Linked DNA regions of Pedobacter ginsengisoli. The protein of the gene in region 1 interacts with the protein of each later gene in a pairwise test. Links are inferred from orthologs where the notes say so. Each region holds a gene or a part of one and is shown in the gene's direction. Other genes may lie near its edges.

Region 1 (15,809 bases):
AATTTAACGAGAGCTATTGGGTAAATGACCATGATTGTCCGTATACAGAAATTAAACGTTTTGATTGGTACCGTGGATTCCACGTAGGTGGAAAATCATTGATGTGGGGCAGACAGAGCTACCGTTTCAGTGATCTTAACTTTGAAGACAACCTTAAAGATGGGCATGGCGTAGACTGGCCAATCAGATATAAAGACCTTGCACCATGGTATGATTATGTAGAGAAATTTGCAGGTATCAGTGGACAAGTAGAAGGATGGCCAGCATTGCCTGACGGACATTTCTTACCTCCAATGGAGATGAACTGTGTTGAGAAGGATGTAAAAAAGCGCATTGAAGATAAGTGGAAAAAATCGAGGATCATGACCATTGGCCGTACAGCCAATTTAACTGTACCTCATGGCGGAAGGGGCTCTTGTCAATACCGCAACCTTTGTAGCAGGGGCTGTCCGTTCGGTGCTTATTTTAGTACCCAATCATCTACCCTGCCTGCTGCTATGGCGACAAACAACCTTACTTTACGTCCTTTTTCATTGGTAAACACCATCATCTATGACAAGGAAACCCAAAAGGCAAAAGGTGTTGTAGTAATCGATTCTGAAACAAAAGAAACTATAGAATATTTTGCAAAGATCGTTTTTGTAAACGGATCTACTTTAGGTTCTACTTTCTTGTTGCTTAATTCTACATCTGCTGAATTCCCTGATGGATTAGGTAATGGCAGTGGTCAGTTAGGCCATAACCTGATGGATCACCACTTCCGTTGTGGTGCATCTGGAAGAGCAGAGGGTTTTGATGATAAATATACTTATGGCCGCCGCGCAAATGGAATCTACATCCCTAGATACAGAAACATGGGCAATGATAAACGCGACTATGTAAGAGGTTTTGGCTATCAAGGAGGTGCAAGCAGAGGTAACTGGCATGCTGATGTTGCTGAAATGGCATTTGGAGCCGAGTTTAAAGATCAAATGACCACTCCGGGTGCATGGAGTATGGGATTGGGAGGCTTTGGTGAATCTCTTCCATATTTCGAAAACCGCGTTTACATTGACAAAAGCAAGAAAGACAAGTGGGGTCAGCCGGTATTGGCTATTGATTGTGAGTTTAAAGATAACGAGCAGAAAATGCGCGTTGATATGATGAATGATGCTGCAGAAATGCTTGAGGCATCAGGAATTAAAGACGTTAAAACTTACGATAACGGATCTGCACCAGGTATGGCGATACATGAAATGGGAACTGCCCGTATGGGACATGACCCTAAAACTTCGGTATTAAATAAATGGAATCAGATGCATGAAGTAAAAAATGTTTTTGTAACAGATGGATCTTGCATGACTTCAGCTGCATGCCAGAACCCATCATTAACATATATGGCTTTAACAGCAAGAGCTTGTGATTTTGCAGTTAGTGAATTAAAAAAAGGTAACATTTAATGAAGACAAGAAAAATTAGAATGGGCATGGTAGGCGGCGGTAAAGACGCGTTTATCGGTGCAGTTCATCGTATTGCCGCTAACATTGACGGCCAGGTAGAGTTTTGCTGCGGAGCATTGAGTATACACCCCGAAATTGCCAGAGAATCTGGTGAAATGTTATTCCTTCCGGAAGACAGGGTTTATATGAACTTTGAGGAAATGATTGAGAAAGAAAGCAAATTACCTGCTGACAAACGTATCGACTTTGTAACTATTGTTACCCCAAATTTTGCCCACTTTGCTCCTGCAATGATGGCCTTGGATCATGGGTTTAACGTAGTAATTGAAAAACCAATTGCTTTATCTCTTGAAGAAGCTAAGTTATTACAGCAAAAAGTACAGGAGACTGGCTTAATTCTATGCTTAACGCATACCTACTCTGGTTATCCAATGGTAAAACAAGCCAGACAAATGGTAAAAGAAGGAAAACTTGGTGCCATTAGAAAAATTATGGTTGAGTATCCTCAGGGATGGCTAAGCACGCTTACCGAAAGAGAAGGAAATGCCCAGGCCGCATGGCGCACCGACCCAACCAAAAGTGGAAAAAGCGGTTGTATGGGAGATATAGGAACACACGCTGCGCAATTAGCAGAGTATATTTCAGGCTTAAAAATCACTAAGCTATGTGCCGATCTGAACGTTGTAGTTCAGGGAAGGGCACTTGATGACGACGGCAACGTACTTTTGAAATTTGACAATGGCGCAAGCGGTGTATTATCAGCATCTCAGGTTGCTGCAGGTGAAGAAAATGCACTAAAAATTAGAGTATATGGAGAAAAAGGCGGATTAGAGTGGAACCAGCAAGAGCCAAATACGTTAACTTTAAAATGGCTTAATGAACCAGCTCAGATTTACCGCGCAGGGCAAGCTTATCTTTCAGATATTGCAAAACACAACTTACGTGTTCCAGGCGGACATCCGGAAGGCTACCTAGAAGCTTTTGCAAACATTTATAGAAATTTTGCACTTACGGTTTCGGCTAAAATCCATGGTACAACTCCTACAGAAGCCATGCTGGATTTCCCAAGGGTTGAAGATGGTGTAAGAGGTATGGCATTTATTGACACAGTAGTGGATTCAAGCCAATCTGATCAAAAATGGACAGATTTTAAAATATAAAAAATATCATGACAACACTTAAAGGTCCCGGAGTTTTCCTTGCTCAATTTATTGGTGATGAGGCTCCTTTTAATTCTTTAGATGCTATTTGTGAATGGGCGGCGGGCTTAGGCTTTAAAGGTATCCAAATGCCTACCCTTGACGCAAGGTTTATCGATCTTCAAAAAGCAGCAGAAAGCAAAACATATGCTGATGAGTTAACCGGCAAGGTTAGATCGTATGGTCTGGAAATCACGGAATTGTCGACACATTTACAAGGTCAGCTGGTTGCTGTACATCCGGCATATGACCTTGCTTTTGATGCCTTCGCTCCTGATCAATATAAAAACAATCCTAAAGCAAGAACTGAATGGGCAGTGCAGCAATTAAAATATGCTGCAAAAGCCTCTCAGAATCTTGGCTTAAATGCACATGCTACTTTTAGCGGTTCGTTGCTTTGGCATATGTTCCATCCGTGGCCTCAACGCCCGGAAGGACTTGTTGATGCAGCTTTTACTGAACTTGCAAAAAGGTGGACACCTATATTAAACGAGTTTGATAACTGTGGTGTAGATGTTTGTTACGAAATACACCCTGGTGAAGATCTTTTTGACGGCATCACTTACGAAATGTTCCTTGAAAAGGTGAACAACCACCCTCGTGCATGTCTGCTTTATGATCCATCTCACTTTGTATTACAGCAGCTTGATTACATCCAGTACATAGATTTTTACCATGAACGCATAAAAGCATTCCATGTTAAAGATTCTGAATTCAATGCTACAGGAAAACAAGGAACATTTGGAGGCTATCAGAGCTGGGCAAACCGTGCCGGAAGGTATCGTTCGCCAGGTGATGGGCAGGTAGATTTCAAAACCATATTCAGTAAGCTTGCTCAGTATGATTACAAAGGTTGGGCTGTAATGGAATGGGAATGCTGCATTAAGGATGCCGAAGTTGGCGCCAGAGAAGGTGCTGAATTCATCAAAAAGAATATCATTAAAGTAACCACTAAAGCATTCGATGATTTTGCTGCTTCAGGAGGTAATGACGACTTCAATAACAGAATTTTAGGTTTAGATAAATAATACAACAATGAAAAGAACACTATTTGTTTTAGGCTGTTTAGCAATCTTTATGGCCTCATGCGCAAGTCCGGAAGAAAGGGCTGCGGCAAATAAAGCAGCAGATTCAGCTAAGGCATCCACATCGGCTCCTGCAACAGAGGCCGCTACTACTCCTGCCACGACAGACACAGCTGCAAAGGCTACGACCCCTGCACCAGCTGCAACCACTCCGGCTGCTCCGGCAGCAGCAGCTGAAAAATCGAAAGGTGAAGCATTAATTGCTAAAGCTGACTGCCTTGCATGTCACAGCAAAACCCAAAAACTTGTTGGACCCGCTTACGTAAACGTAGCTGGAAAATATCCTGCAACTGATGAGAACATTGAGCATCTTGCGGATAAGATCATTGCAGGTGGACAAGGCGTTTGGGGTGCAATTCCAATGACTCCTCACCCAACATTAAGTAAAGACGATGCAAAAGAAATGGTAAAATATATTTTATCACTTAAAAAATAATTCAACCTACCTAACCAAATATAACCATGGAAGAAACAAAAAAAGATCAGAATGCTACAAACAGACGTAGTTTTCTAAAAACATCAGCTATTGCTGCATCTGCATTTATGATAGTTCCCCGTCATGTTTTAGGCGGAAAAGGATTCTTAGCTCCAAGCGACAGATTAATTGTTGCAGGGATAGGTGCAGGCGGTAAAGGCCAGTCTGATATTGCGGAATTTGCAAAAAGCGGAAAAGCTGATATAGGCTTTTTATGCGACGTGCATGATTCAAGAGCTGCGAACAGTGTTAAAGCCTTTCCAAAAGCTAAATATTATAGAGACTGGCGTGAATTGATGGATAAAGAAGCTAAAAATTTTGATGCTGTTTCTGTTTCTACTCCAGATCATAACCATGCCATTATTGCCCTTGCAGCAATGCAATTAGGCAAACATGTGTATGTGCAAAAACCTTTAACCCACGATATTTATGAAGCAAGAACTTTAACAGCTGCTGCGAAGAAATATAAAGTGGTTACTCAAATGGGAAATCAGGGTGCATCTAATGACGGCCCGAGACAAATGAAAGAATGGTATGATGCAGGATTGATTGGAGACGTACACACGGTTTATGCATGGACAGATCGTCCGGTATGGCCTCAGGGTATTCCATGGTCAGCTAATAAAGCACAGGTACCATCAGATCTTGATTGGGATCTTTGGTTAGGTACTGCCCCATATAAGGATTATGTAGATAAATTGGTCCCGTTTAACTGGCGTGGCTGGTGGGATTACGGAACTGGTGCACTTGGTGATATGGGCTGCCACCTGCTTGAAGCTCCGTTTAGCGTTTTAAATTTAAAATATGCAAGCGAAGTACAGGCTAGTGTTGGTTCTGTATATGTTGATGAATTTAAAAGAGGATATTTCCCTGATAGCTGTCCCCCATCAAGCCATGTAACATTGAAATTTCCTAAAACAAATAAAACTAAGGGTGATGTTACAGTACACTGGATGGACGGTGGTATTCAACCTGAAAGACCTGAAGAATTACAAGCCAACGAAACCTTTGGAGACGGTGGTAACGGAACCTTGTTTATTGGTACAAAAGGTAAAATGATGGCCGAAACCTATAGCGCAAATCCGAAATTACTTCCATTAAGCAGAAACAAAGATATCAAAGTAGCACAAAAATTTGCCCGCGTTCAAGGTGGTGCAGGTGGTCACTACAAACAATGGGTAGAAGCCGCTATTGCCGGTTACGGTAAGCAGGAAGTAAGTTCTCCTTTTGAAATTGCAGGCCCACTGACAGAAGCCTTATTAATGGCAAATCTTGCAATACGCGGTGTTGATGTTCAACGTAAAAACAGCGAAGGAAAAATCTCTTATCCTGGCCGTAACATCAAATTACTTTGGGATAATGACCTGATGAAGGTTACTAACCTTGATGATGTGAACCAATTCGTGAAACGTGAATATCGCAAAGGCTGGACTTTGGGCGCATAAAACATAAAGAACAATTTTAAACCATATAATGAAAAAATACATTTTCTCTGCGCTGATCTTAGCAACAATAATGAGCTGCAGTAGTACAAAGAATCAAAAAGGAGCAAAGGGTTTTACCAAATTATTTGATGGTAAAACCACTACCGGCTGGCACAGTTACGGAAAAACAACCGCCGGTAGTAAATGGAAAGTAGAAGATGGAACACTTCACTTTGATCCAAACGGGCAAAATGATGGCGGAGGTGATTTAGTGACTGATAAGGAATACAGCAATTTCCACTTAAAACTGGAATGGAAAGTAGCTCCTAAAGCGAATAGTGGTATTATTTTCTACGTACATGAAGATCCTAAAAAATATGGTGCTACATACAGTACAGGCTTAGAAATGCAAGTTCTGGATAACGACGGTCATCCGGATGGAAAGATAACAAAGCACAGAGCAGGGGATTTATACGATCTTGTAAAAAGTAACTCTGAACCGGTAAAACCTGTTGGAGAATGGAATACAGCTGAAATAATCAGCAATAATGGAGCGCTTGAATTAAGACTCAATGGTGTAAAAGTAGTAACTACTACACTTTGGGATGAGAATTGGAAAAACATGGTCTCAAAAAGCAAATTTGCCGGATGGGAAGGTTTTGGAACATTCAAATCAGGCAAAATAGCCCTTCAGGATCATGGAGATGCTGTTTGGTACCGTAACATAGTGATTAAAGAACTGTAATTTAACTTTTAAAGAATAACGAAAACCCCAATATGAATACGACTAACCGCGTTAAATTATCAATCATGATGTTCCTGGAATTTTTTATCTGGGGCTCATGGTTTGTTACCTTAGGTACTTTTCTGGACAAGAATCTTTCTGCTTCAGGTTCAGAAACTGCCGCTGTTTTTTCAACCCAATCCTGGGGAGCTATCGTGGCTCCTTTCATTATTGGTTTGATAGCAGACAGATTTTTTAATGCAGAAAAAATTCTCGGCGTTTTACACCTTCTTGGAGCCGCACTAATGTATCAGATGTACAATGCAGCAGATATATCTGTCTTTTATCCATATGTATTAGGCTATATGATCCTTTATATGCCAACGCTTGCCTTAGTAAATTCAGTATCCTTTAACCAAATGAAAGATCCGGAAAAAGAGTTCTCTCCTATCAGGATCTGGGGAACTATTGGTTGGATTGCAGCCGGATTAATTATTAGCTACGTATTTGTTTGGGATTCAGCAGAGGCACTTTCTGAAGGTTTATTGAAAAATACTTTCCTTATGGCCGGTATCGCTTCATTAGCCTTAGGTTTATTTAGTTTCACACTTCCTAAAACGCCGCCAAAGGTAGCTGCAGGCGAAAAAGTAAAGGTTGGCGACATCTTAGGTCTTGATGCGCTGAAATTATTAAAGGATAAAAACTTTGCTATATTCTTTATTTCGGCTATTCTAATTTGTATCCCTCTGGCTTTCTATTACCAAAATGCCCATCCTTTCTTATCGAATATTGGTGTTGAAGGGCCTACAGGTAAAATGGCAATAGGTCAGATTTCAGAAGCATTATTCCTACTATTAATTCCATTCTTTTTCAAAAAATACGGATTCAAGAAAACAATTCTTGTGGGTATGTTAGCCTGGTCTGTCAGATATTTATTATTTGCCTACGGAAATGCAGGTGAGCTTAGCTTTATGATCCTTATTGGTATTGCATTACATGGTATTTGCTATGATTTCTTCTTTGTATCAGGACAGATCTACACCAACTCAAAAGCGGGCGAAAGATATAAGAGTGCTGCTCAGGGATTAATTACCTTAGCTACATATGGTGTGGGTATGCTTATAGGCTTTGAAGTTGCAGGATGGATTACAGACACCTACAAAGGTGCCAACGGGGCTGCCGACTGGAAAATGGTATGGCTTATCCCATCTGGTATTGCTTTAGTTGTTTTTCTATTATTTGCACTAACTTTCAATGATAATAAGAAAATTGAAGATGAAGTAATTGGCCATTAATCTATTTGAACCAAATCAAAATTTAGATATTTAAAAAAATGGAATCAGAATCAAGCAGGAGAACTGCACTGAAAACTATTGTTGCCGGAACCGCCGCTTTAGGTGTTTCGGCAGCTCTACCCGCTTTTGCACTTGAGCAATATAAGTCAACTATGTTAAAAGGAAATGTAAATCATTCAGTTTGTAGGTGGTGCTTTGGAGGCATAGACCTTGATACTCTATGTATCGAGGCAAAGAAAATCGGCATTAAAGCTATAGACCTTGTTGGCCCTAATGATTGGGCAACTTTAAAAAAACATGGCCTGTACTCTTCAATGTGTAATGGTGCAGAAATCAACATACCTGATGGTTGGAATGACCCTAAATTTCATGCAACACTGATTAAAAACTATTCAGAAATGATTCCGAAAGTTGCCGAAGCCGGCTATAAGCAATTGATATGCTTTAGTGGAAACCGCAGGGGCAAAGACGACGAGACAGGATTGAAAAACTGTGTGGAAGGCTTAAAGCAAATACTTCCAATTGCTGAAAAACATAATGTAGTAGTGGTTATGGAGTTGCTTAATAGCAAAGTTGACCATGGAGATTATCAGTGCGACAATACTCCATGGGGTGTTGAGCTATGCAAAAGGCTAGGTTCTGAAAACTTTAAATTGCTTTACGACATTTACCACATGCAGATAGATGAAGGAAATGTAATCAGTACTATAAAAAATAATCATCAATACATCTCACATTACCATACTGCTGGTGTACCAGGAAGAAATGAGATTGATGAATCTCAGGAACTATTTTACCCTGCAGTTATTAGAGCTATCGTAGCAACCGGTTTCAAAGGTTATCTTGCTCAGGAATTTATTCCTAAAAGCAAGGATGCTATAAAATCATTGCAGCAAGCAGTAAATATTTGTGATGTATAATTCAAAAACTATGAATTCTAGAAGAAATTTTATTAAGCAGGCGGGTATTGCCGTGGCAGGAGCTGCGTTATTGCCATCTTTTGCATGTAGCAGCACTCCAGCAGCTGTTGCTCGTCCAGTGGGGTTACAACTTTGGACTTTAAGGGAACTATTACCTAAAGATGTTAAAGGCGTAATAGAGAAGGTAGCAAAGGCCGGTTATAAACAAGTTGAGACCTATGGCTATACTGCTGATGCAGGATTCTGGGGTCTGGATGCCAAAGCATTTAAAAGCTTACTTGATGCCAATGGATTAAACGCTCCTAGTGGTCACTTTGGCTTAGATGGCTTTATTAAAAGTGGTAACCTGGATGAGGTTAAGCCTTTAATTGAAGGTGCTTTAACTTGTAATATGGAATACCTAACCTGTCCGTATCTCGATGCATCGTTAAGACCTGATGCAGATGGCTATAAAAAAGTAGCAGCAAGGTTAAATGAAGCTGCAGAATTATGTGCCAAGTCTGGTTTACAACTAGGTTATCATAACCATAACTTTGAATTTGAAAAACAAGGGGACACTACAGGTTACGAAATCCTGCTTCAGGAAACAGATAAGAAAAATGTTCAGTTTGAAATGGATTTATACTGGGTTGTAAGATCTGGAAATGATCCTCTTGCATTATTTGCCAAGCATCCTGGCCGTTTTGTAATGTGGCATGTAAAGGATATGGATAAGACTGACAATACCCTTAACACAGAAATAGGAAGTGGCAAAATAGACTTTAAGAGCATTTATAAGCACGCTAAAGAATCAGGCCTTAAACACTTAATTGTTGAGCAAGAGAATTTTTCAAAGGATCCTTTTGTAAGCATCAAGCAAAGCTTTGATTACGTAAATCGCGAACTGGTTTAAGAAGAGATATCTTAACAACAAAAGGGAAGTGGTTTACAAAAATCACTTCCCTTTTTTGCTTATAAGTCCCAAGCTTTGCAGAAACATTTAGTTAATGCTGAAATATTTCCCATCTTTGGGAACTTATTAAACATAAAACCTTAATAATTAATTAAAAACAAGTAAAAAACAATTAGAAAAAAATGAAAATTGCAGTAGTTGGCGCCACCGGTCTGGTAGGCACCGTAATGTTAAAAGTATTAGAAGAGCGTAACTTCCCCTTAACTGAATTGATCCCTGTAGCATCTGAAAAGAGTGTTGGTAAGGAAATCTCATTCAAGGGTAAGAAATATGCTGTTGTAAATATGGAAACTGCAATTGCAATGAGACCAGATATCGCATTGTTTTCTGCAGGTGGTGGTACTTCATTAACTTATGCTCCTCTTTTTGCAGAAGCCGGTACAACAGTAATCGATAATTCGTCGGCATGGCGTATGGATCCTTCAAAAAAACTGATCGTTCCTGAAGTTAATGCTAATGAACTGTCTATTGATGATAAAATCATTGCAAACCCTAACTGTTCAACTATACAAATGGTAGTGGCCTTAAAACCACTTCATGATAAATATAGAATTAAACGTGTTGTAGTTTCTACTTACCAGTCTGTTACCGGTACTGGTGTAAAAGCTGTTGAGCAATTGATGAATGAGCGTAAAGGTATTACTGATGGACCAATGGCTTATGCTTACCCTATCGATTTAAATGTAATCCCTCAAATTGATGTGTTTACAGACAACGGATACACTAAAGAAGAAATGAAAATGATTCTTGAAACACGTAAGATCATGGGCGATGACAGTATCAAAGTTACTGCAACTACAGTACGTATCCCGGTTATGGGTGGTCACTCTGAATCAGTTAACATAGAATTCGAAAACGATTTTGACCTTGCTGATATAAAAGATTTATTAACTAAAACTGAAGGAATTATTGTTGTTGATGATACAGCGAACCTTAAATACCCTATGCCTAAAGATGCTCATGAAAAAGATGAAGTATTTGTAGGAAGGATCAGACGTGATGAGTCGTTACCAAACACACTAAACATGTGGATTGTTGCCGACAACTTACGTAAAGGTGCTGCTACCAACGCAGTTCAGATTGCAGAGTTCCTGGTAAGAAAAGAACTGATATAAAATATCCGTAAAAAACGTTAGTGATGTAGAAATAGCTGGATTGCTATTTTTACATCACTTTTTTTTTAAATGCCTATGCTAAAGAAATTTTTCCTTTTACTGCTTTTATTGTCTCAAAGTTTTGTTTATGCGCAAACTCCTGCGCAAAAACTGGAACGAGCCTTTAATAATTTCCTTGCAGATCCTCAGGCAAAATACGCATTAACATCTTTGTGTGTACTTGATGCCAAAACCGGGCAAACCATTTTCAGTAGAAATGAAAATATAGGTGTAGCTACAGCATCTACATTAAAAACAATTACTTCTGCTACTGCATTTGGCTTACTTGGTAAAGATTTTCAATATCAGACAACCCTGGCATATAGCGGTACAATCAGTCCAGATGGCACATTAAAAGGAAACCTGATTATCGTGGGCGGCGGAGACCCAACACTGGGTTCATGGCGATATGAAAGCAGTAAAGAGGGCGTTGTTTTAAACCAATGGGTAAGCGCCATTAAAGCTACTGGAATTAAAAAAATTGACGGAAAAGTTATAGGCGATGATGGTTTATGGGGAAGTCAGACAACCCCCGATGGATGGATTTGGCAAGACATAGGCAATTATTATGGTGCAGGAGCCTCTGCACTTAGCTGGAGAGAAAATCAATTTGACCTTCACTTAAGGGCTAATAGAGCCGATAGAACAGTAACTGTTTTAAAAGCCGTACCCGAAATGCCCTACATTAGGTTTGTAAATGAACTAAAGGCAGGTGCTGAAGGCACCGGAGACAAGGTTTACGCTTATTTACCACCACTTGGCAATACAGCCTATTTAAGAGGCAGCTGGGCTATTGGCATTTCAAAATCTGGTGTATCTGCAGCACTCCCCGATCCTGCTTTTGATGCGGCCTTTAGGCTACAGGATACTTTACAACGCATAGGCATAAGCGCAACAGAAACTCCTACAACAGCCAGACAATTGACTGCTGAACAAAAACCTATGCCGGTAGTTACCAAAAAACTATCAAAAATAAGCTCCCCTAACCTTAGTGAAATAGTATACTGGTTCAATAAAAAAAGTGTGAACTTGTATGGAGAGCATTTATTAAAAACTATTGCCTGGAAGTCGGGCAAAGAAGCTACTACACAAAACGGTGCCGCTACTGAAATTAATTACTGGTCAGCAAAAGGAATAGATAGCCGGGCTTTAAATATTCTGGATGGAAGCGGTTTATCGCCAGGCACCAGAGTTACCACTGCTGCAATGGCAAGCGTTCTGTTTCAAAGTCAAAAAGAAAGCTGGTTTCCTGCTTATTATGAATCTTTACCTGAAAACAACGGTATGAAACTTAAGAGCGGCAGCATTAACGATGTTTCGGCATATGCCGGATATTATACCGATAAGAACGATAATAAATATATTATTGTAATAAACATAAACAACTATTCCGGTTCCGGAATCAGTAAAAAATTATTCAGGGTTTTGGATGCCCTTAAGTAAAGTGATAAATTGCGGCAATTATGAAAAACACCCTTTACCTGCTCTTTTTAAGTCTTTTAAGCATTCCTGTCTTCGGTCAGTATGCCATTTCAAATACCGAAGCAACCACAGAAACCGTTGCTATAGTAAACAATGCCCCTGATATTGCAATTATACCAGAGCCCGTATCTGTTATAAAAAGTGAAGGATATTTTATACTTCCCTCAAATGTAGTAATACAAGCTCCGGCAACACCAGAACTAAAACAGGTGGTTGCCTTTTTACAGGAAAGGCTTTCTATTCCTACCGGAAGTTATGTTGCTGAGGTAAGCACTCCGGCTGCAGGCTCAACCATTAACCTCATTTTAAATGAAAAAACAAATTCAGCATTAGGTAAAGAGGGATACCAATTAACGGTAACACCTAATCATATTACCATTAAAGCAAACAAGCCAGCTGGTTTATTTTATGGCGCCCAGAGTCTTATTCAGCTATTTCCTAAAGAAATTGAGAGTAAAGAGGCTGTTGAAAATATAGAATGGAAGGCCCCTTGTGTAGAAATAACAGATTATCCGCGGGTTGGATGGAGAGGCTTGATGTTTGATGTTGCCCGTCACTTTTTCACCAAAGCAGAAGTAAAACAGTATATAGATGCAATGGTACGCTACAAATACAACATCTTGCATTTACACCTGACTGATGATGAGGGTTGGAGAATTGAAATAAAGGGCTTACCCAAACTAACTGAAATAGGTGCCTGGAATGTAAAAAAAATAGGTGAGTTCGGGAATTTCTTCCCTCCAGCTGCTGATGAGCCTCGTAATTATGGTGGCTTTTACACGCAGGATGACATAAGAGAACTGGTCCAATATGCGAAGGACAGGTTTGTAGATATAATGCCCGAAATAGATGTTCCGGGGCACAGTTTAGCGGCAATTGCATCTTATCCTGAACTGTCATGCACACCTGGTGCAGAGAACTATCGTGTACGTTCCGGCGAAAGAATTATGGACTGGTCAAGAGGCGCCCCTCCTATTGCTTTGGTAGATAATACACTGTGTCCGGCTAATGAAAAAGTTTACAGCTTTTTAGATACTGTAATTACTCAGGTTGCACAATTGTTCCCTTTCGAATACATCCATATGGGGGGAGATGAAGCACCGTTTAATTTTTGGGAAAAGAGCGACAGTATTAAAGCTTTAATGAAAAAAGAAGGCTTAAAAAACATGCATCAGGTTCAGGGTTATTTTGAAAAGCGTGTGCAAAAGATAGTAGAATCAAAAGGGAAGAAATTTATGGGTTGGGATGAGATTCTCGACGGAGATATGCCACAAAACACCTCAGTAATGAGCTGGAGGGGTATGAAATACGGAATTGAGGCTGCCAAAAGGAAACATGAAGTGGTGATGAGCCCTACTACGTATGCCTACCTTGATTATATGCAGGCTGATGTCATTACAGAACCTAAGGTATATGCTTCATTAAGATTAAGTAAATCTTATGAGTTTGACCCAATCCCTGCTGGTGTCGACAAAAAATACATTAAAGGAGGGCAGGCAAACCTATGGACTGAACAAGTTTATAATATCCGTCAGGCAGAGTACATGACCTGGCCAAGAGGTATGGCAATAGCAGAATCTGTATGGTCTCCTATTGAAAAGAAAAACTGGAATAATTTCTTTAACCGCGTTGAACAGCATTTTAAAAGGCTCGACGTAGCTGAAACAAAATATGCTCCCAGTGTTTATGATCCTATATTTAGCGTAAGCAGATCGGCAGATAAGCAACTTATGATTGAATTGAGCACAGAAGTGCCAGGGCTTGATATTTATTACAGCTTCGACAATTCATTTCCCGATCGTTTTTATCCTAAGTATACAGAAAAGTTATCGCCCCCTAAGGATGCCACTACACTTAAAGTGATTACTTACAAAGGAAAACAACCGGTAGGCAGAATGCTTGCTATGCCGGTTGATGAATTAAGCAGAAGATCTAGAAAATAAGATATTGAGATACTTTGTCCATATAGGCTATAATGGCCTGCATTATAACGGCTGGCAAAAGCAACCCGGGGTATTAAACGTGCAAGGGGTACTCGAAAAAGCACTAACACAGGTGCTAAAAACCCCTGTTTTTATTATAGGCTGCGGGCGTACAGATGCACATGTACATGCCAGTCAGTTCTTTTTTCATATGGATGTTGAAGATGAATGGGATTTCGACCTCTTGTTCAGGCTAAATAAGCTCTTACCTGCCAATATTGCCATATTTGATATCATTGCAATGGATGGCTTACAACATGCACGGTTCGACGCCGTACTTAGATCTTACGACTACTTTATCCACACCTATAAAGATCCGTTTCTTAATGGCCTAAGCTCGTTTTATTTACTAAAAGATCTTCATTTTGATCAAATGAAACAAGCGGTTGATGTACTTCCAAAGTATAAAGATTACAGAGCTTTTTGTACCAGCCCCGACAAATACGAACACACTATTTGCAATGTAATGGAAGCAAATCTGGCAATAGACCCCTCGGGCGACAAGTTACGCTTCCATATCTCTTCAAATCGCTTCCTAAGCAAAATGATCCGCATCATTATGGGTCAGTTGTTAAAAATAGGAAGAGGAGTTTTAAGTGTAGACGAATTTGAGAATTACCTTTTTACAAAACAGACTCCCGCTTTAATTACCCCTGCTCATCCCCAAGGGCTTTACTTATCAAAGGTCAGTTATCCATACTTAAATTTGCCTCGCAGAACCGCTTTTTCAGCCATTTTACAGAATCACGCCGACCTTTCCTGGAAAACATTATAAGGTATTGATTGTTAATATTTTGCTATTGATTATTAAGTTAGAATTAGTTAGCTTTAATAGACCAATATAAAAATAGGAGGCATTATCATGACTGTTATTCAAAAAATCGAGCGCTGGGGTGATGTACATCATGCCAAATGGTTAGACATTATCCGTATTGCTTTAGGTATTCTCATTTTTAGCAAAGGCATTGCAATTGTTAGTAACAGTGCTGCGCTTCAGGACCTGTTACTACAGAATAACGTATTTGGTTTTTCTGGAATGATGGCGAGTTTGGCCGTTCACATTGTAGGGTTTGTACATTTAGTTGGGGGTCTTTTAATAGCTATTGGGCTCCTTACCCGATTTGCATCCGTTATACAAATCCCAATACTACTGTGCGCAGTTTTTTTTGTAAACCTGGCACATGGTTTTTCAGCTCTGAATTCTGAATTGTGGCTTTCCATTATTGTATTGCTATTATTAGTTTTATTTTGGGTTGTTGGATCTGGTCCCTATTCGGTAGACCACTCTATGAAAAAGAGACAAGATATTAATAGATAAACGTATCTTTCGGCATATTTTATATGCATGAAAAGACTCTTGCTTATCGCATTACTATTATACACTTCGCATAGTTTTGCGCAGGATCCTACATTTACCTATTTTGACCTTACACGAAAAGGGTTCAACGAAAAGAATGCACTCAAAACCGCAGCTTTTGTGGAGCAGTATTGGCGTTTGCCCGGCAACAAAGGGTTTAACGAGAGCATTTATTATGTAGAAAACCTACTAAAAGAAGCCGGATTTGTAAAGGAACAAAATGACGAGGCGGAAGGCTTATTAACCTACCGCATCGAAAAACGTCCCATGAAACAAAATACGTGGGAGCCGGTTAATGCTGCAATAAGTATTGAGGGGGAA
Region 2 (15,809 bases), 800 kb from region 1 along the record:
GTTGCTATCTGCATCTACCATAATAAAAACAACATCCTTATCACTTTTATATTGTTCATAAAGCTTGTTGATAGAAGGCATTTCTGCCAGACAAGGAGGGCACCAGGTAGCCCAGAAATTAATAAATATTACTTTGCCTTTTAATGACCCGAGGTCAACCGTTTTTCCGCTCTTATCTTCAAATTTAATTCCTGAAAGGTCAGCAGGAGGAGTCCCTGCTGCTATGGGTTCTGTTCGAGGTTTAAACAAGCCTATCTCCATTAGCCCTTGCATTAAAAATGCTTTGGCCGACGGAACAAATAAAATGATCAGGAACAATGCTATAAATACAGCATTTATTATGTTTTTCTTCGTCATCATTTCTCTCATAGCAAAGCAAAGTTACGCGTTTAAAAATAAACGCTAAAAATCAAGCTTTAGCCTCACTCCCGTGCCAATCAGTCGTAAGTTTTCTTTAGAAACCTCTTTCATTGGCACTTTCATAAAAGGTTCAATTGATACCGCTTTATTTTTAGATATCTTTTGCTTGTATCCAAACGAAAAATTATAGAAGCCAATATATCTTCCATCTTTTATTTCTGATTCAGGAGCCGGCTCAACAACTCTTTCGTTTACGGCAAATGTTTTCATATCTGCCAGTCCGTCGCTTGAAAACGCAGGACTCTCTACCAGTTTACCCTGGATATAGCTATTGCTCTGTTTTTGATTTATTACAGCAAATGCAGATACCCCAACATTGGCATAAAAGTTTTTACTTAAATGGTATTTAAGCTCAAGAGGAATATCTATTCCGGTAACTTGTGCTTCTATAGATTCCAGATCTTTATTTTGCCCAGCAAGAGCCGTACTTACGGTAGGAGGCAAACTTTTTGAAGCAGCCATTTCGCTATAAGATACACCAGAACTTAAAGAGATTTTGTCTGTTAATGCATATCCCATAGTTACGCCATAACCCATGTTAAGCTTTTTGGTATTGCCAAACGATGGAGAAACGACTAGCCCCAATTCCCATTTGTCTTCTTTTTGATGAACTGCTGACTTTACTATAGGATTACCCTGATTTTTCCGAGTCTCTCCGTTAAGAAATTCCTGAAAAACGGTAGTTTTATTCTCTGTGGCAGTCGGTTTGGGTGCTGTTTTTACAATCTCCTGGGTTACCTCAGGAACTCGCCCTACAGGTACAACAGGGCTTGATTTTTCGACAATTGTTTCTGTAGAAGTAGCCGAAACAGCGCTTAAAGGCTCTTTATCAGCAGCATAGGCAACAATATTGTTTTTTTGCATTTGAGTTGGCACTTGCTCATGCTCTTTGACCACTATTGACAGATTTGCATCTTTAGCCTCTTTTTCTTCAGGCTTAACATAAGGATGAGGTGCCTTTTGTTTGTGCTGTACACTTTGTACTGGCAGCTGATCTGTTACTTTATTGCTAAAAAACATCATTGCCGCAGCAGCAATTAATACCACGGCAGCCGCACTGCTTAAGCGCCACAGCCATAATACTTTTGTATTTCTTTTGCCTTCAATTTCACTAAAGTTCTCCCATGAGCCTGGGACATACTCTTCCTCATGCCCCGACAGACTTTCTTTTATGTGAGCTATTAACTCATCTTCAGACTCTTTCATATGTTCAGTTCGTTGCATATGAATTAATTAATGTTTTAGAATATAAGTCCCTCAACTTATTCTTTGCCCTTGTAAGGTAAACCCTGCTTGAGCTTTCCGGAATGTTCAGCATTTTCGATATCTCATCATGCGAAAACCCTTCAATTTCATACATATTAAAAATAATCCGGTGTGTTTCCGGCAATTTATTTAGGAGTTTTAGAATATCCTGCACATTTAATTGCGAAACAGCATCAATACGTGTAAGAGGCTGCTGGTCTTCGCCTATATCATCAACGTACATGTATGTCTTTTTTGTTCTTAAAAAGTCTATTGCCGTACGAGATGAGATTCTTGCTATCCAGCCCTTAAAAGCCTTTTGTAATTCTGTATCATCCTTTGGGAAACTAAACTGTGTTATCCCTTTAAAAATCTTTATAAAACTATCATTTACAAGCTCTTCCGAGTCATTTCTATCGTTAACATAACGCAAAATAACACCCATTAAATAGCCGTAGAATGATTTATAAATCATCTCCTTACTTTTGTTGTCATTCTTCAAACACCCTGCTATAATATCCTCAAGCCCGAGCATTCCTTTTCAGCACAATTAAGAATTCGTGTTATAATCATATCTATAGCGTAGCGCAAGCGAATTAGGTTTATGTAAGCCGGCTTACTTTGCAGGCCGGCTTATTAAGCAGATTATTAGTGGTTAAAAATAACCGCTCCAACTTTCATTTCGTCAGTTGTAGCCGACTTAAGTCCTTTTACCCAAATGGTATAAACTTTACCATTTTCAATTTTTTGATCAACTAAGGTTGCAACTTCAGCACCAGCACCGTCTTTAACCTTAAATGTTACTTTATCGCCTGCATCAATACTTTCAAAGTTACTATATTCTTTAAATAATTTATTTGTAGCAACAGGCGCATCTTTTCCGGCAATTTCTAGGTTCAATGCAGGGGCATCAGGACTAAGGTTTATAAAACGAAGTTTAGCTTTACCTGAACCCGGCATAGTAACAGAATCCTTAACTAATAGAAACTTTACTTTATCAAATCCATCTATCACAAAAAGCGAGTATGCCATTTGCTCTTTTAATTTTAGCTTTTCTGATAGAACACTTGTAGCAGATCCTTTTTTAGTAATTTTTACATCTCTTTCTCCAGAAAGAACCTGTTTGTAGTTAATTCTGTTGGTGTAAGCAAAATCATCGTTATTTACTTTAGTCTCTCCAATGTAAAAATCTAGTTTTTCAGTAGTTGGAGAAGCATGAATAACGCCCAAAGCGGATATCGGTTGAGGTGTATAGTCAAACTTATCCTTTGTACAAGATACCATTACCGCTGAGACTGTAACCGCAGCAATAAGTGTTTTTGATATCGCTTTAAATTTGTTTGTAAATTTCATAATGTATTATCTTTTAAGGGTTGTATTATCAATATTAAAATATATGGTTAATGGCCATTAACACTTTTTTCTTGCTAAAACGACTTTATTGATCAAAACGCTACACCTGCATTAAAAATAAAAATCCCGCCATGATGCTCATGGTGGGATCTAAATATTATAAACTGAATTTAGAATCTATATCAGCTCAACGCTTCTGCTTACAAAAGCTGTTAATTCTGCCCCTGTTAGCATTCCTTGTGCAAGTAAGGCAAGATCAACGGCCTGTTTAGCAAGCAAGCTTTGTTCTTCCTCATTCTCGGCCTTAAGAATCTTTCCGATTAGCTTATGGTTTCCATTAATAGCAACCTTATAACTATCAGGCATACTGCCATAAAAGCCCATTCCGCCTCCCATTTGGGCCATATCTTTCATACGGCGCATAAATTCATCCATGGTTACAGTAACAGGCAATTCATCAGGGCTTAAACCCACCACCTCTACGTGCATACCTGGTTTAGTTATCGCTTTCTCAAAAATACCAGATACGGTTTTACTTTGCTCTTCGGTAAGTACTGATTCAATAGCGTCGCCTTTTTCAATTAATTTATCGGCCACACTTGAATCTACACGCTTTAAAGATGTTTTTTCAAGTTTTTGCTCCAGATGGCTAACAAAGTGGTTATCAATAGGAGAATTCATCAGTAAAACATCGTAATCTTTTTTATTTGCCGATTGAATAAAGCTATCTTGTTTTGATGGATCGTTTGAATAAATATAAACTACCTGTCCGTTTTTATCAGTTTGGAAATCTTTAACTTTTTCATGGTACTCATCAAGCGTAAAATTTTCATTCTTAGTGTTCGTCAGCAATGCGAAGTCTTTTGCTTTATCATTAAACTTCTCTTCGCTTACCATTCCATATTTTACAAACAGGCCAATATCTCCCCACTTCTCTTCGTATCCTTTACGGTCTTTATTAAATAGTTCCTGAAGTTTATCGGCTACTTTTTTAGTGATGTAGCTGTTGATTTTTTTAACGTTACTATCAGCCTGCAAAAAGCTTCTTGATACGTTTAAAGGAATATCAGGCGAGTCGATAACCCCATGCAACAACATTAAAAACTCTGGCACAATATCTTTTACTTCGTCGGTAATAAACACCTGACGTGAAAACAATTTGATTTTATTGCGCTGCATATCAAAATCATTTTTCACTTTAGGGAAGTAAAGCACTCCGGTTAAGTTAAAAGGATAGTCTACATTCAGGTGAATCCAGAACAACGGATCTTCAGAGAATGGATACAATTGCTTATAAAATGCAAGATAGTCTTCATCTGACAAATCTGCAGGCGCTTTAGTCCAGATTGGGTTAGTTGTATTGATGATATTATCAACCTCTACTCCTATTGTTTTTGGTTTTCCTTCTTCATCCTCGCCATCTGGTTCCTGAACTGTTTTTGTTCCAAATTTAATTGGTACCGGTAAAAACTTACCGTATTTATCAAGAATTTCTTCTATTTTATGGTTATCTAAAAATTCTTCAGACTCAGCATTTATATGAAGTATAATTTCGGTACCACGGGTGGTTCTGCTACCAGCAGTAATTTCAAACTCAGTACTTCCATCGCAAACCCATCTTGCCGGCTCTGCGCCATCCTGGTAAGACAACGTTTGGATCTCTACCAAATCAGCCACCATAAAGGCCGAGTAAAAGCCTAAACCAAATTTACCAATAATCTCATTAGCATCTTTGGCGTCTTTAAATTTCTCTACAAATTCGCTTGCTCCAGAAAATGCCACCTGATTGATATACTTTTTGATCTCTTCGGCTGTCATCCCTAAACCATTATCTGTAATGGTAATGGTCTTTTTTTCTTTATCTACAGCAACCTCTACCAAAGGCTCTCCCAGCTCCCCGCTGTACTGCCCTAATGCTGCTAAACGTTTAATTTTTTGTACCGCATCAACGGCATTTGAAACAAGCTCTCTTAAAAAGATCTCGTTATCGGAATACAGGAATTTCTTGATGATTGGGAAAATGTTTTCCGTGTGAATGGATATGGTTCCTTTTTCTTCTATGCTCATATGTTAACTCATTTTTAAGTACATAGGCTCCCTATCAAGGGATGTTCCAAATTAGTTTTGTTGTCAAATTGACAGTAGTTGGTATTTACACGACATCTTTTTTGTATACTTGAGTTATCCTGTGATTAACATCTCTTTATAATGAACATTGAACTTTTTAAAAAGCTTTTTGAAGAAGACTGTATTTCGGAAGATTCCTTCGAAAAGGTTAAAAACATGTCAGGGAACACCTTGTTTTCTCTGCATTGGGAAATTAAAACACTGCTTTACCTTGGGGTAATGCTTTTAAGTTCCGGACTGGGCATCCTGATCTATAAAAATATAGATACCATTGGCCATCAGGTAATTTTACTCATCATTGCGGCAATAAGTGCCGGATGTTTTTTTTACTGCTTTAAAAATAAAAAGCCATTTAGCAAAGAACTTGTAAAATCACCCAACTCTTTTTTTGATTATATTCTACTCTTAGGTTGCCTTAGTTTCCTATCATTCGTTGGATATTTACAATTTCAATATACTGTGTTTGGAACGAACTATGGGATGGCCACCTTCATTCCCATGGTTATGTTATTTTATATAGCCTACCAGTTCGATCATCTTGGAATTCTGGCCATGGGAATAACCAACATGGCAATCTGGATGGGAGTTTCGGTAACGCCAAAACAATTGTTGTTAAATACTGATTTTAATAGCCAAACCGTTATCCTCACTTACCTGTTTTTAGGGTTATTACTTCTCCTTGCAGCACATTTAAGTACTCATTTTAATTTCAAAAAGCACTTTAGATTTACCTACCAGCATTTTGGAGTGCACCTTTCGTTTATATCCCTATTGGCTGGTTATTTCTTTTATTACGAGTCAGGGCTTTCATTTCTGTTCATAATTACCTTGTTTGCTTTAGCTTTCTATATTTATAAAAATGCCTTGAAACATCATTCTTTTTACTTTTTGCTTTTGGTTGTTTTGTATACCTATATAGCAGTTAGCAGCCTGGTATTAAGAATGCTTTTTGCGATGAAAGACGATGCGTCCATTACACTTTCATTTATGTATTTCATTGCCTCTGCTATAGCTATTATATTTCTATTAATTAACCTCAATAAAAAAATTAAAGCCGCATGATTATTTATAACAACATTTGGCTTGCGAATTTATTAATTAGGGAAGAAGCACAAAAAGCCCGTAAAGCTGAGGCAATCAGTATTGATGAACAAAAGAAAATAGCAGACAAATATCCTGTAGGGTTTTATACGCCTAACATTTTTATCAGAATAGGTTTATTTATTCTGACCTGCATTATTGTTTCTTTTTCCGTTGGCTTGCTGGTTATGATGACCAGCAACCTGGATATCATTGATACCTGGGGCTTTTCATTATTTATCGGCATTATTACTTATATCGTTCTTGAGGTTATGATAAAAAGTAATAACCACTTTAAATCTGGTGTGGATGATGCCCTGATCTGGATTTCGGCGGGCTTCATTTTAACCGCGTTCATTCTGTTGCAACCAACCATAAATAACGATTTCCCTTATTCTCGAGTTTCCCTCTTTATCTTTTTACTTGCGTTTTACTACGCCCTCCGTTTTACGGATATGCTGATGACAGCCGTAAGTTTGATCGCACTTATTGCAACTGTCTTTATGGTATGGAAAGACCTCATTTTGTGGGGAATGTTAACCATGCCTTTTTTAATAATGATTGTTTGTTCTGGAATTTATTTTTTATCAAGGCGCAGTGTAGGGAAAAAAACAACCATTTATTACAACAACTGCTTCCTTGTAATACAGATTATTAGTTTGCTTATTCTATATCTGGCGGGGAATTACTATGTAGTGCAAGTATTGAGCCCTGTAAGTTCCGACATCGCTAAACCCACCCCAGTTCCTTTTGGTTTTTTCTTCTGGACATGGACTATTCTGCTCCCTCTTGTTTATATATATTCTGGGCTCAGAAAAAAAGATGCAATTGTATTAAGAACGGGCCTGTTACTGGTAGCAGCTGCCGCTTTTACTTTCAGAAACTACTACCATGTAATGCCAATTGAAGGAGTACTTTGTATTGCGGGAATTATCCTTCTAGGGATTTGTTACTGGGTAATGAAATACCTGAAAACGCCAAAACATGGCTTTACTTACGAAGACTTGGAACAAGACAACTTTATGGATAAGCTAAAAGTAGAATCGCTCATTGTTTCAGAAACTTTTTCCGGCCCGCAAGTCCCGGCAGACAACACAAGATTTGGTGGGGGTGATTTTGGCGGTGGGGGTGCCAGTGGTAATTTTTAAAAGAAATCATTATCTTGAATTAACTTAATGCTTTAAAAATGGCTTCTTCAAAATTAAAAGCAATGCAAACCATACATCTTGCATTTTGCTTAGCAATAGTGGCAATGGCCGCAACCTCATATTTAACGGTTAAGGATCGCCTTTATCTGGATGCAGACCTGAATCAGAATGATATCTTTTTCCCTTTATTCCCTTTGATTGGGCTAGTTTCAATTGTGCTAGGCCAGTTTTTATTTAAAAGGCAACTATCTAATCTTCAGGAGCTTTCTGCAGATGACAAGATTAATAAATACCAGGTTGCTTTTTTAATGCGGACAGCCCTTTTTGAACTGCCTGCGCTATTAAACATTGTTGGTTTTCTGGTAAGTGCAAACTTTGTGTTCCTGATTGTTGGGGTTGTTTTTTTCATGCTTCTGGTATCGGCCAGACCAAGTAAACAGGCCATAATTGAAGCTTTAAACCTGAACTACCCCGATACCGAAAAATTATAATGGCATGATATATTTCTCTGTATCTTTGCACGATTAATGGAATACAACATTCATACCTTGCCAAATGGCATCCGTCTACTTCATGTACCATCCGCATCTGCAATATCTCATGCCTGCATCATTATAAATAGTGGTTCAAGAGATGAGAAAGATGAAAACGCAGGATTAGCACATTTTATTGAGCACCTGATATTTAAGCGCACAGAAAAGCGAAATACAAATCAAATATTAAACAGACTTGAGAGTGTTGGAGCTGATCTAAACGCCTATACAACTAAGGAGTACACATGTGTTCATGCTTCTTTTTTAAATCCATATCTGGATAGAACGCTGGAGCTTTTTAATGATATTGTTTTTCATTCTACATTTCCTGAAGATGAAATGGATAAGGAAAAAAGCGTGGTACTAGATGAGATAGCGTCTTACCTTGACCAGCCGGAGGAAGCAATTTACGATGATTTTGAAGACCTGGTGTTCTCCGGACATCCATTGGGAAGAAATATACTGGGGACAACCGAAAGTGTAAGTAAAATTACTCAGGAAGACATCCATAGGTTTATAAAGGAAAACTATCATACTGATAAAATTGTTGTTGCTGTTTTGGGTAATTACACTTTTAATAAGGTAATAAAAGTTGGAAGCAGGCATTATTCAGAAATTCCGGCTAATCTGCATAGTGTAAGCAGACAATCCCCTTTAAAGGCTCCTGTTGTTACAAAAACATTCAATAAACCAATTCAGCAGGCACACGTAATGCTCGGCTCACAGGCTTATTCATTACACCATCCTTATAAAACAGGCTTGTTATTGCTCAATAACCTGCTTGGTGGCAATGGCATGAGTTCTATATTGAACCTGCAAATCAGGGAAAAATATGGAATTGCCTATACTATTGAATCTGGTTATAGTCCGCTAAGTGACACTGGTATATTCACACTTTACTTTGGTACTGATAAAGAAAAGGTAAATAAAGCCAGCAGCCTCATTTTTAAAGAGCTAAGGAAGCTACGAGATAATCCATTTAGTGAAATACAACTCCAAAAAGCCAAGAATAAATTTATCGGGCAGATAGCCCTTGGTGAGGAAAACCGAATTGGACTAATTATTTCTATGGCAAAAAGCCTTATCGACTATAATAAAATAGATGATCTGCAGACTGTTTTTAACAAGATACAAGCCGTTACAACAACAGAGATTGGCAATATTACCAACGAAATATTAGATGAAAGTAATCTTAGTGCCCTAACTTTTTATCCTTTAGGGTAATATTTGTATTTTTGCAGAATGAAGTTACCCATTGTAGCATACGGAGATCCGGTTTTGAAGAAAGTATGCGCTCCAATTGATGAGACATACCCGGACCTGACACAGCTAATAAGCAATATGTTCGACACCATGTATAATGCTAATGGAGTTGGCTTGGCAGCCCCTCAAATTGGGCTACCAATACGTCTGTTTATTGTTGATACCGGTGCCGATGATAAAGACAAAAACCGCTTTAAAAAGGTTTTTATTAATGCTGAAATCCTTGAAGAAACCGGAGAACCATGGGCTTTTAATGAAGGTTGCTTAAGTATTCCTGATATTAGAGAAGATGTATCGAGAAAACCAAATGTTCTAATTGAATATTACGATGAGAACTGGGAACTACATACCGAAGAATTTACGGGTATGCCTGCGCGCGTTATACAGCATGAGTACGATCATATAGAAGGCACTTTGTTTACTGATAAATTAGGATTATTGCGCAAAAGAATGCTTCAAAGCAAGTTAGATGCAATTTCTAAAGGTAACATAAAGGCCGAGTATAAGATGCGTTTTCCGCATCAGAATAAGGGCAAGAAGCACTAATTATCTGCGCTTCGGCTCTTATCTCCCTTAAAAATAGACTGCATTAGTTTACCCCATGCAAATGGATTAAGCAATGGGTTGGTTTGAACCATATTCTTGTTTATGGATCTGCCGTGATTTGCCCTGAAATTTGAGCTCTGAATTTCTCCTCCATCTCTTGGCAGGGTTTGCATTAACCCCGAAAGGCTTTCCTGTGATAGGTTTTTAAAGGCGATAGCATAATCGTCATCCGCTATTTTCATAGACATGAAGTCTCTGGTGAACTCCTCTACAGTGGCCCATGGATAAACCCGAACAGTGGGAAGGTTAATAATTTCGGCTTTTAACTTAATCATAGCCGTATATTTGGTATCATTAATTACAGAAGGAACCGCCAGCAGCAAATCCTTATAACCTACTGCAGTATACAAAATTGTATCTCCTGGATGGGCTATAAAAGAGAAAAATCCCTTATAGTTGGCTGCGTAGCGCTGCTCTTTATCTGTTAAATTTGTAACGGTTACGTAAGGTACAACTGTATTACTGTCCACATCCGTTATTATTCCGGAAAACTGGATCAATTTCTTGTCTGCAGTAATCTGCTGAGCAAATACTGAAGAAACAAAAAGAAGCAATATTAAGGTGAACGAATACTTCATGTTACAAAATTAGCTGTATTTAATAAAACGGCTAGTTAAATAGTGTTAAATTGTCTATACCGGTTCAGCTAAGTTTATAGCCACTACTGAGGTAATTTCTGGTACCGCCTTCATAATTGCCTGTTCAATGCCCGCTTTCATTGTCATAAAGCTCATTTTGCAGGAGCCGCAGTTACCTAATAATTTTAATTTAACTACATTCTCCGGCGTAATCTCTTCAATGGCAACATCTCCACCATCCGCTATTAAATATGGACGGATAGTCTCTAATGCCTGCTCTACTTGTTCTGTTAAATTCATTGGTTATATTTTAGTAAAGTATAAAAATAGTAATTTTTTAGCAATTAGCAGGTTGTGCATTATTAATAGCTATCTGTTGGGCTACTCTTCCTGCTATTTCTGCAAACTCTGCCGAAAGTATGCTATCTGTATTTAAAGCAATAGGTGCTCCGTTATCTCCTGCCTCTGCAATACTTTGCACTATTGGAATCTCACCTAAAAATGGCACATCAAAAGATTTTGCCAGTTCCTTACCTCCATCTTTACCAAAAATATAATACTTATTTTCTGGCAATTCTTCAGGTGTAAAATAAGCCATATTTTCGACAACTCCTAAAACAGGAATATTAATTCCCGGCATTTTAAACATGGCCAGACCTTTTCTGGTATCGGCCAAAGCCACTTGCTGTGGGGTAGTAACAATAACTGCTCCTGCAATAGGGAAACTCTGTGTAATGGTAATATGAATATCTCCTGTGCCAGGAGGAAGGTCTACAATCAGATAATCAAGCTCACCCCAATCGGCATCATTAAACAATTGCTTAACGGCATTTGAGGCCATAGGCCCACGCCATGGCACTGGCTGATCAGGATCTGCAAAAAAGCCTAAAGAAAGTAGCTTTATACCATGCTTTTCAATCGGTAAAATAAGGGTTTTACCCTCTTCCGTTTCTCTGGCACTTGGTTTAGCCCCAACCAGATCAAACATTGTTGGTACTGATGGCCCATAAATATCCGCATCAATCAAACCAACCTTTGCTCCGTCAGCAGCTAAAGACACCGCAAGATTACTTGCAACAGTAGACTTTCCTACGCCTCCTTTTCCGGATGAAACAAGAATAATATTTCTGATTGCTTTTAATTGGGTAGTATCCATTGGCTTGGTTACCCTTGAAGTAATGTTGATGCTCACCTCTGCCTCCTGACTAACAAAATGTTTTATCGAATTCAGACACGCATTTTTAAGCATGTCCTTCATAGGGCATGCAGGGGTGGTCAACTCTAAGGTAAAACTTACGTTTTTATCTTCAATTTTTAAATCTTTGATCATGTTCAAAGTCACCAGATCTTTTTTAAGATCAGGATCTTCAACATTTCTCAAGGCTGCAAGGACTTGTTCTGGGCTAATAATCATTGTTACAAATTTAACTAAAACTCATCAAGCATTCATGCCCGTTCTTTACATTATTGCAAATGGGTGAATAATTTTAATTGACTTTAGCGTTTTTAGTGTAATTTTAACACCAAATAATAATTTTATTCTACAGCATGCATCTTCCAAAAATTAACATCCCTAAAAAATATATAAAGATTGGAGCGTGGGTTTTAGGCAGTTTTCTTGTGGTTTGTATTGCGTTGGGCGCCATTGCTTACAACAAAAGAGAAGCTTTATTACAAAAAATGATGGCCAAAGCAATTGCCAAAGCCAATAAAGATTTTAACCTGGATATCAAGATTGGAAGTGCAGGTTTTAGCGGGCTAAGTACCGTACACATGACCGATATTTCTATTGTACCTAAAGAAAGAGATACATTAACTACCATCAATGATCTTACTGTAGGTGTTAAGCTATTCCCTTTACTGGTTGGTGATGTAAAACTCTCAGAAGTAACCTTGAATACTGGTAAAATAAACATTGTATTTAAGGATTCGCTTAGCAACCTTGACTTTATTTTAAAGCGTAAAAAAAAGGATAGTACTGAAAAAAAATCTAAAGTTGACCTTGGCGATTTAGCGCATAACCTACTCAATCAGTTTCTTTACAAAATACCTGACAACATGGAGGTTAAAAACCTGATGCTGGCTGTAAATGATAATGATACAGCGAAGCTAAAGTTTTTAACAAGCACCGCAACAATAGACGATGGCGACCTTACTTCTACAATACTTGTAAATGATAACGAAGCAACCTGGCATGTTAACGGAAAACTAAAGCCGGGACGGAAACAGCTGGATGTAATGCTCTTTGCAGAAAAAAGCCCTGTTCAGCTTCAGTATCTTAATGATAAGATTCATGCTAAATTTAGCTTTGATACCGTGAGGACGGAGATGAAAAGTGCTGATTACAGTGGTGATGCATTCAAAATTGAAGGTTCCTGGTCGGTTAAGAATTTACTGGTAAACCATCCAAAAATTGCATCTAATGATATCATTATCCATGATGCGAAAATTGAAGCTGATATGCTTATTGGAGAAAACTACCTTGCTTTGGATAGCTCTTCAACAATTCTTTTAAAAAATGCAGCCATACACCCTTACCTAAAATATACACTTTCGCCCAATAAGATATATGAAGTAAAAGTTCGTGCCCCTGAACAAGATGCCCAAGAGCTTTTCAACTCATTTCCGCAAGGACTATTCGAATCGTTGGAAGGGCTAAAGGTTAGTGGAAAACTTAAGTATGACCTTGACTTTTATCTTGACAGTTCTTTACCAGACAGCGTTAAATTCTCATCTGGCTTAACCCCAACAAATTTCAAGATTTTAAAATGGGGAAAAACCAACCTGCAGAAAATCAATAAAGATTTTATATATACACCATACGAACGTGGAAAGCCGATGAGAGACATTCTTATAGGTCCCGGAAATCCGAACTTTACCCCACTTTCAGAGGTTTCGAGCAACTTTAAAAATGCAATATTAACCTCCGAAGACCCTTCCTTTTTTACACACAAAGGATTTGTTCAGGAATCTATTCGCAAGTCTTTTGCAGTAAACTTTAAAGAGAAAAGGTTTGTTCGTGGGGGCAGTACTATTTCAATGCAGTTGGTTAAGAACGTGTTTTTGAGTCGCCAAAAAACACTTGCCCGTAAAGCTGAGGAAATATTAATAGTTTGGCTTATAGAAAATAACCACCTCACTACCAAAAACAGAATGCTTGAAGTCTATTTTAATATTATTGAAATGGGACAGAATGTTTATGGCATTGGTGAGGCCACAAGGCATTATTTTGGGAAAAGACCATCAGACTTAAATATTGGAGAAGGTATATTTCTTGCAAATATAGTTCCCCGACCTAAAATAGCCCTGTACAAATTCAGAGGAGATGGTGGCCTTAAAGACTACATGTATCCATACTTTAAATATATTGGTAACATTATGGCTAAAAGAGGGTTAACGCCTCCTGATACTAGCGGATATGGCTTCTATAATGTACATTTAAGAGAGGGCTTAAGACAGTATTTATTGCCTGATACAACTACTATTGATACAAATGCCTTTGACAGTGATGATCCGCTCCCGGCTATAGAAACCCATGATGCGTCTAAAAATCTTTTTGATAGGTTATTTGGTGGAGAAACCAAGAAAGACTCTGTTTCAAAACCAACCATAACAGTTGATACCGTTAAGAAAACCCGCAAACAATTAAGAGAAGAAAAAAGAGAGCAACGAAGAAAAGAAAAGGAGCTTGAAAAACAACTCGAAAACCAATAGCCGATCCATTTATTGGTTAATATATTACTTATGAATAACATTCAGATAGACGATAAAGAATTCGAAATATTAATTCAAAATGAGAATATTGCCAAACGAACACGCTTAATTGGTATTCAAATAAATGTGGACTACGAAGATCGCTGCCCTATATTTATTGGCGTATTGAACGGCAGCTTTCTGTTTATGGCCGATCTTCTGAAAGAAATTACTATATCCTGCGAAATCGGATTTATAAAGGTCTCATCTTATGAGGGCACAGAAAGTAGCGGCAATATCAGAGAGACATTTGGCCTGCCTAATGACCTTGAGAACAGGGATATTATCCTTATTGAAGACATTGTTGACACCGGACTTACCCTTAGCTATATCCTTAATGAAGTATACAAACAAAATCCTGCTTCTGTTAAAGTATGCTCCTTATTATTAAAACCGGCCGCACTAAAAAGTCCAATTAATGAATTGGAATATGTAGGTTTTGAACTCACTAATGAATTTGTTGTTGGCTATGGCTTAGACTACAACGGCCTTGGGCGAAACCTTAAAGATATTTACAGGGCCAAATCTGTTACCCCTCAATTACCGTAATCCGATATTTTTTTCCCAATTTTGCATCAAACATATTACTAAAAGAATGACCATACACAAAGAAGGATATACCACAATAGCAGTATCACTACTCTTCATTTTTATAATTAATGCAGTTGTTGACTATAAATTTGCAGACCTTACCTGGCTAAGGTGGTTCATTTATATTTTTTCTTTTGCACTGTTTGTCATTGTACTGCAGTTCTTCAGAAACCCCAGCCGCACATTTACTACTGGTGATAACCTTGTAATTTGCCCTGCTGATGGCAAAGTTGTAGTAATTGAAGAGACCGAAGAAGGTGAATATTTTAAAGATAAGAGACTACAGGTATCCATATTTATGTCACCCGTAAACGTACACATTAACAGAAATCCTATCTCAGGAGTTGTTAAATTTTTCAAATACCATCCGGGTAAGTATCTGGCCGCATGGAACCCTAAATCATCGACAGAAAACGAACGTACAACCGTTGTTGTTGAACATAAAAATGGCACGCCAGTATTGTTCAGACAAATTGCAGGTGCACTTGCAAGACGCATTGTTTGGTATGTTAAAGAAGGAGATAACGTTCAACAAACTGAGCAATTTGGCTTTATTAAATTTGGCTCAAGAGTAGACATATTTTTACCGGTTGGCACCAAAGTTAACCTTGAACTTGATCAGGTTGTTAAGGGAGGAATTACCGTATTAGCTGAACTTTCTTAAAGAGTATTACCTATAAAAAAAGCGGCCTGATCAAATGATCAGGCCGCTTTTTTTATAGGCTTATTTTTCAATAGCCGGGGCATCGGTTACCGACCTCTGCGTTGGATAAGCAAACTCAGATTTATAGGTTTCTACTATTTCGATAAGCTTAAAATTAATCTCTTCTTTTACTTTAACATACTGGCTATGTTCCATATTTATTACCAGATACACAACCTGTACATGCAATGCAAAATCACCAAAATTATCAAAAGTCGCATAGCCATCTTTCGTATTTCGATTACCCTTTAAATACTCATTAATGGCAGATACAATTTTCTTTACATCCTCGCTCTTAGTTTCGTAGGTTAACCCTATCTGGAAGTTTACCCTTCTGTAATTTCTTAATGTAACATTCTCCAATACCCCATCAATCATGGCCCTGTTAGGAATAACAATGGTCGTCTTG

What was found.
Region 2: the proteins of CPT03_RS15315 (region 1) and def interact in binary tests that used the Escherichia coli proteins (3 or more experiments, as listed by UniProt). The link is inferred for Pedobacter ginsengisoli from one-to-one orthologs.

The regions. Positions count from the first base shown.
Region 1 is NZ_CP024091.1:3,707,532-3,723,340, forward strand. The notes cover bases 8,860-11,631. They hold CPT03_RS15315 (aspartate-semialdehyde dehydrogenase), read left to right. Parts: upstream 8,860-9,635; coding sequence 9,636-10,628; downstream 10,629-11,631. Other genes in these bases: CPT03_RS15310 (sugar phosphate isomerase/epimerase family protein), read left to right, coding at 8,860-9,453; dacB (D-alanyl-D-alanine carboxypeptidase/D-alanyl-D-alanine-endopeptidase), read left to right, coding at 10,704-11,631. Outside these bases: CPT03_RS15270 (GMC oxidoreductase), read left to right, coding at 1-1,439; CPT03_RS15275 (Gfo/Idh/MocA family protein), read left to right, coding at 1,439-2,599; CPT03_RS15280 (sugar phosphate isomerase/epimerase family protein), read left to right, coding at 2,608-3,666; CPT03_RS15285 (c-type cytochrome), read left to right, coding at 3,674-4,159; CPT03_RS15290 (Gfo/Idh/MocA family protein), read left to right, coding at 4,186-5,643; CPT03_RS15295 (DUF1080 domain-containing protein), read left to right, coding at 5,672-6,367; CPT03_RS15300 (nucleoside permease), read left to right, coding at 6,400-7,641; CPT03_RS15305 (hydroxypyruvate isomerase family protein), read left to right, coding at 7,680-8,561; more of CPT03_RS15310, read left to right, coding at 8,572-8,859; more of dacB, read left to right, coding at 11,632-12,110; CPT03_RS15325 (beta-N-acetylhexosaminidase), read left to right, coding at 12,131-14,092; CPT03_RS15330 (tRNA pseudouridine synthase A), read left to right, coding at 14,097-14,906; CPT03_RS15335 (DoxX family protein), read left to right, coding at 14,994-15,449; CPT03_RS15340 (M28 family peptidase), read left to right, coding at 15,477-15,809.
Region 2 is NZ_CP024091.1:4,507,980-4,523,788, reverse strand. The notes cover bases 8,160-10,931. They hold def (peptide deformylase), read left to right. Parts: upstream 8,160-9,148; coding sequence 9,149-9,715; downstream 9,716-10,931. Other genes in these bases: CPT03_RS18805 (Mrp/NBP35 family ATP-binding protein), read right to left, coding at 10,691-10,931; CPT03_RS18810 (NifU family protein), read right to left, coding at 10,408-10,653; CPT03_RS18815 (hypothetical protein), read right to left, coding at 9,712-10,353; CPT03_RS18825 (M16 family metallopeptidase), read left to right, coding at 8,160-9,130. Outside these bases: CPT03_RS18865 (TlpA family protein disulfide reductase), read right to left, coding at 1-360; CPT03_RS18860 (hypothetical protein), read right to left, coding at 403-1,644; CPT03_RS18855 (RNA polymerase sigma factor), read right to left, coding at 1,631-2,200; CPT03_RS18850 (DUF4397 domain-containing protein), read right to left, coding at 2,314-3,018; molecular chaperone HtpG, read right to left, coding at 3,196-5,085; CPT03_RS18840 (DUF2157 domain-containing protein), read left to right, coding at 5,227-6,207; CPT03_RS18835 (hypothetical protein), read left to right, coding at 6,204-7,373; CPT03_RS18830 (hypothetical protein), read left to right, coding at 7,412-7,864; more of CPT03_RS18825, read left to right, coding at 7,901-8,159; more of CPT03_RS18805, read right to left, coding at 10,932-11,767; CPT03_RS18800 (transglycosylase domain-containing protein), read left to right, coding at 11,902-14,067; hpt (hypoxanthine phosphoribosyltransferase), read left to right, coding at 14,098-14,655; CPT03_RS18790 (phosphatidylserine decarboxylase family protein), read left to right, coding at 14,702-15,361; CPT03_RS18785 (mechanosensitive ion channel family protein), read right to left, coding at 15,422-15,809. UniProt on the Escherichia coli protein: Removes the formyl group from the N-terminal Met of newly synthesized proteins. Requires at least a dipeptide for an efficient rate of reaction. N-terminal L-methionine is a prerequisite for activity but the enzyme has broad specificity at other positions.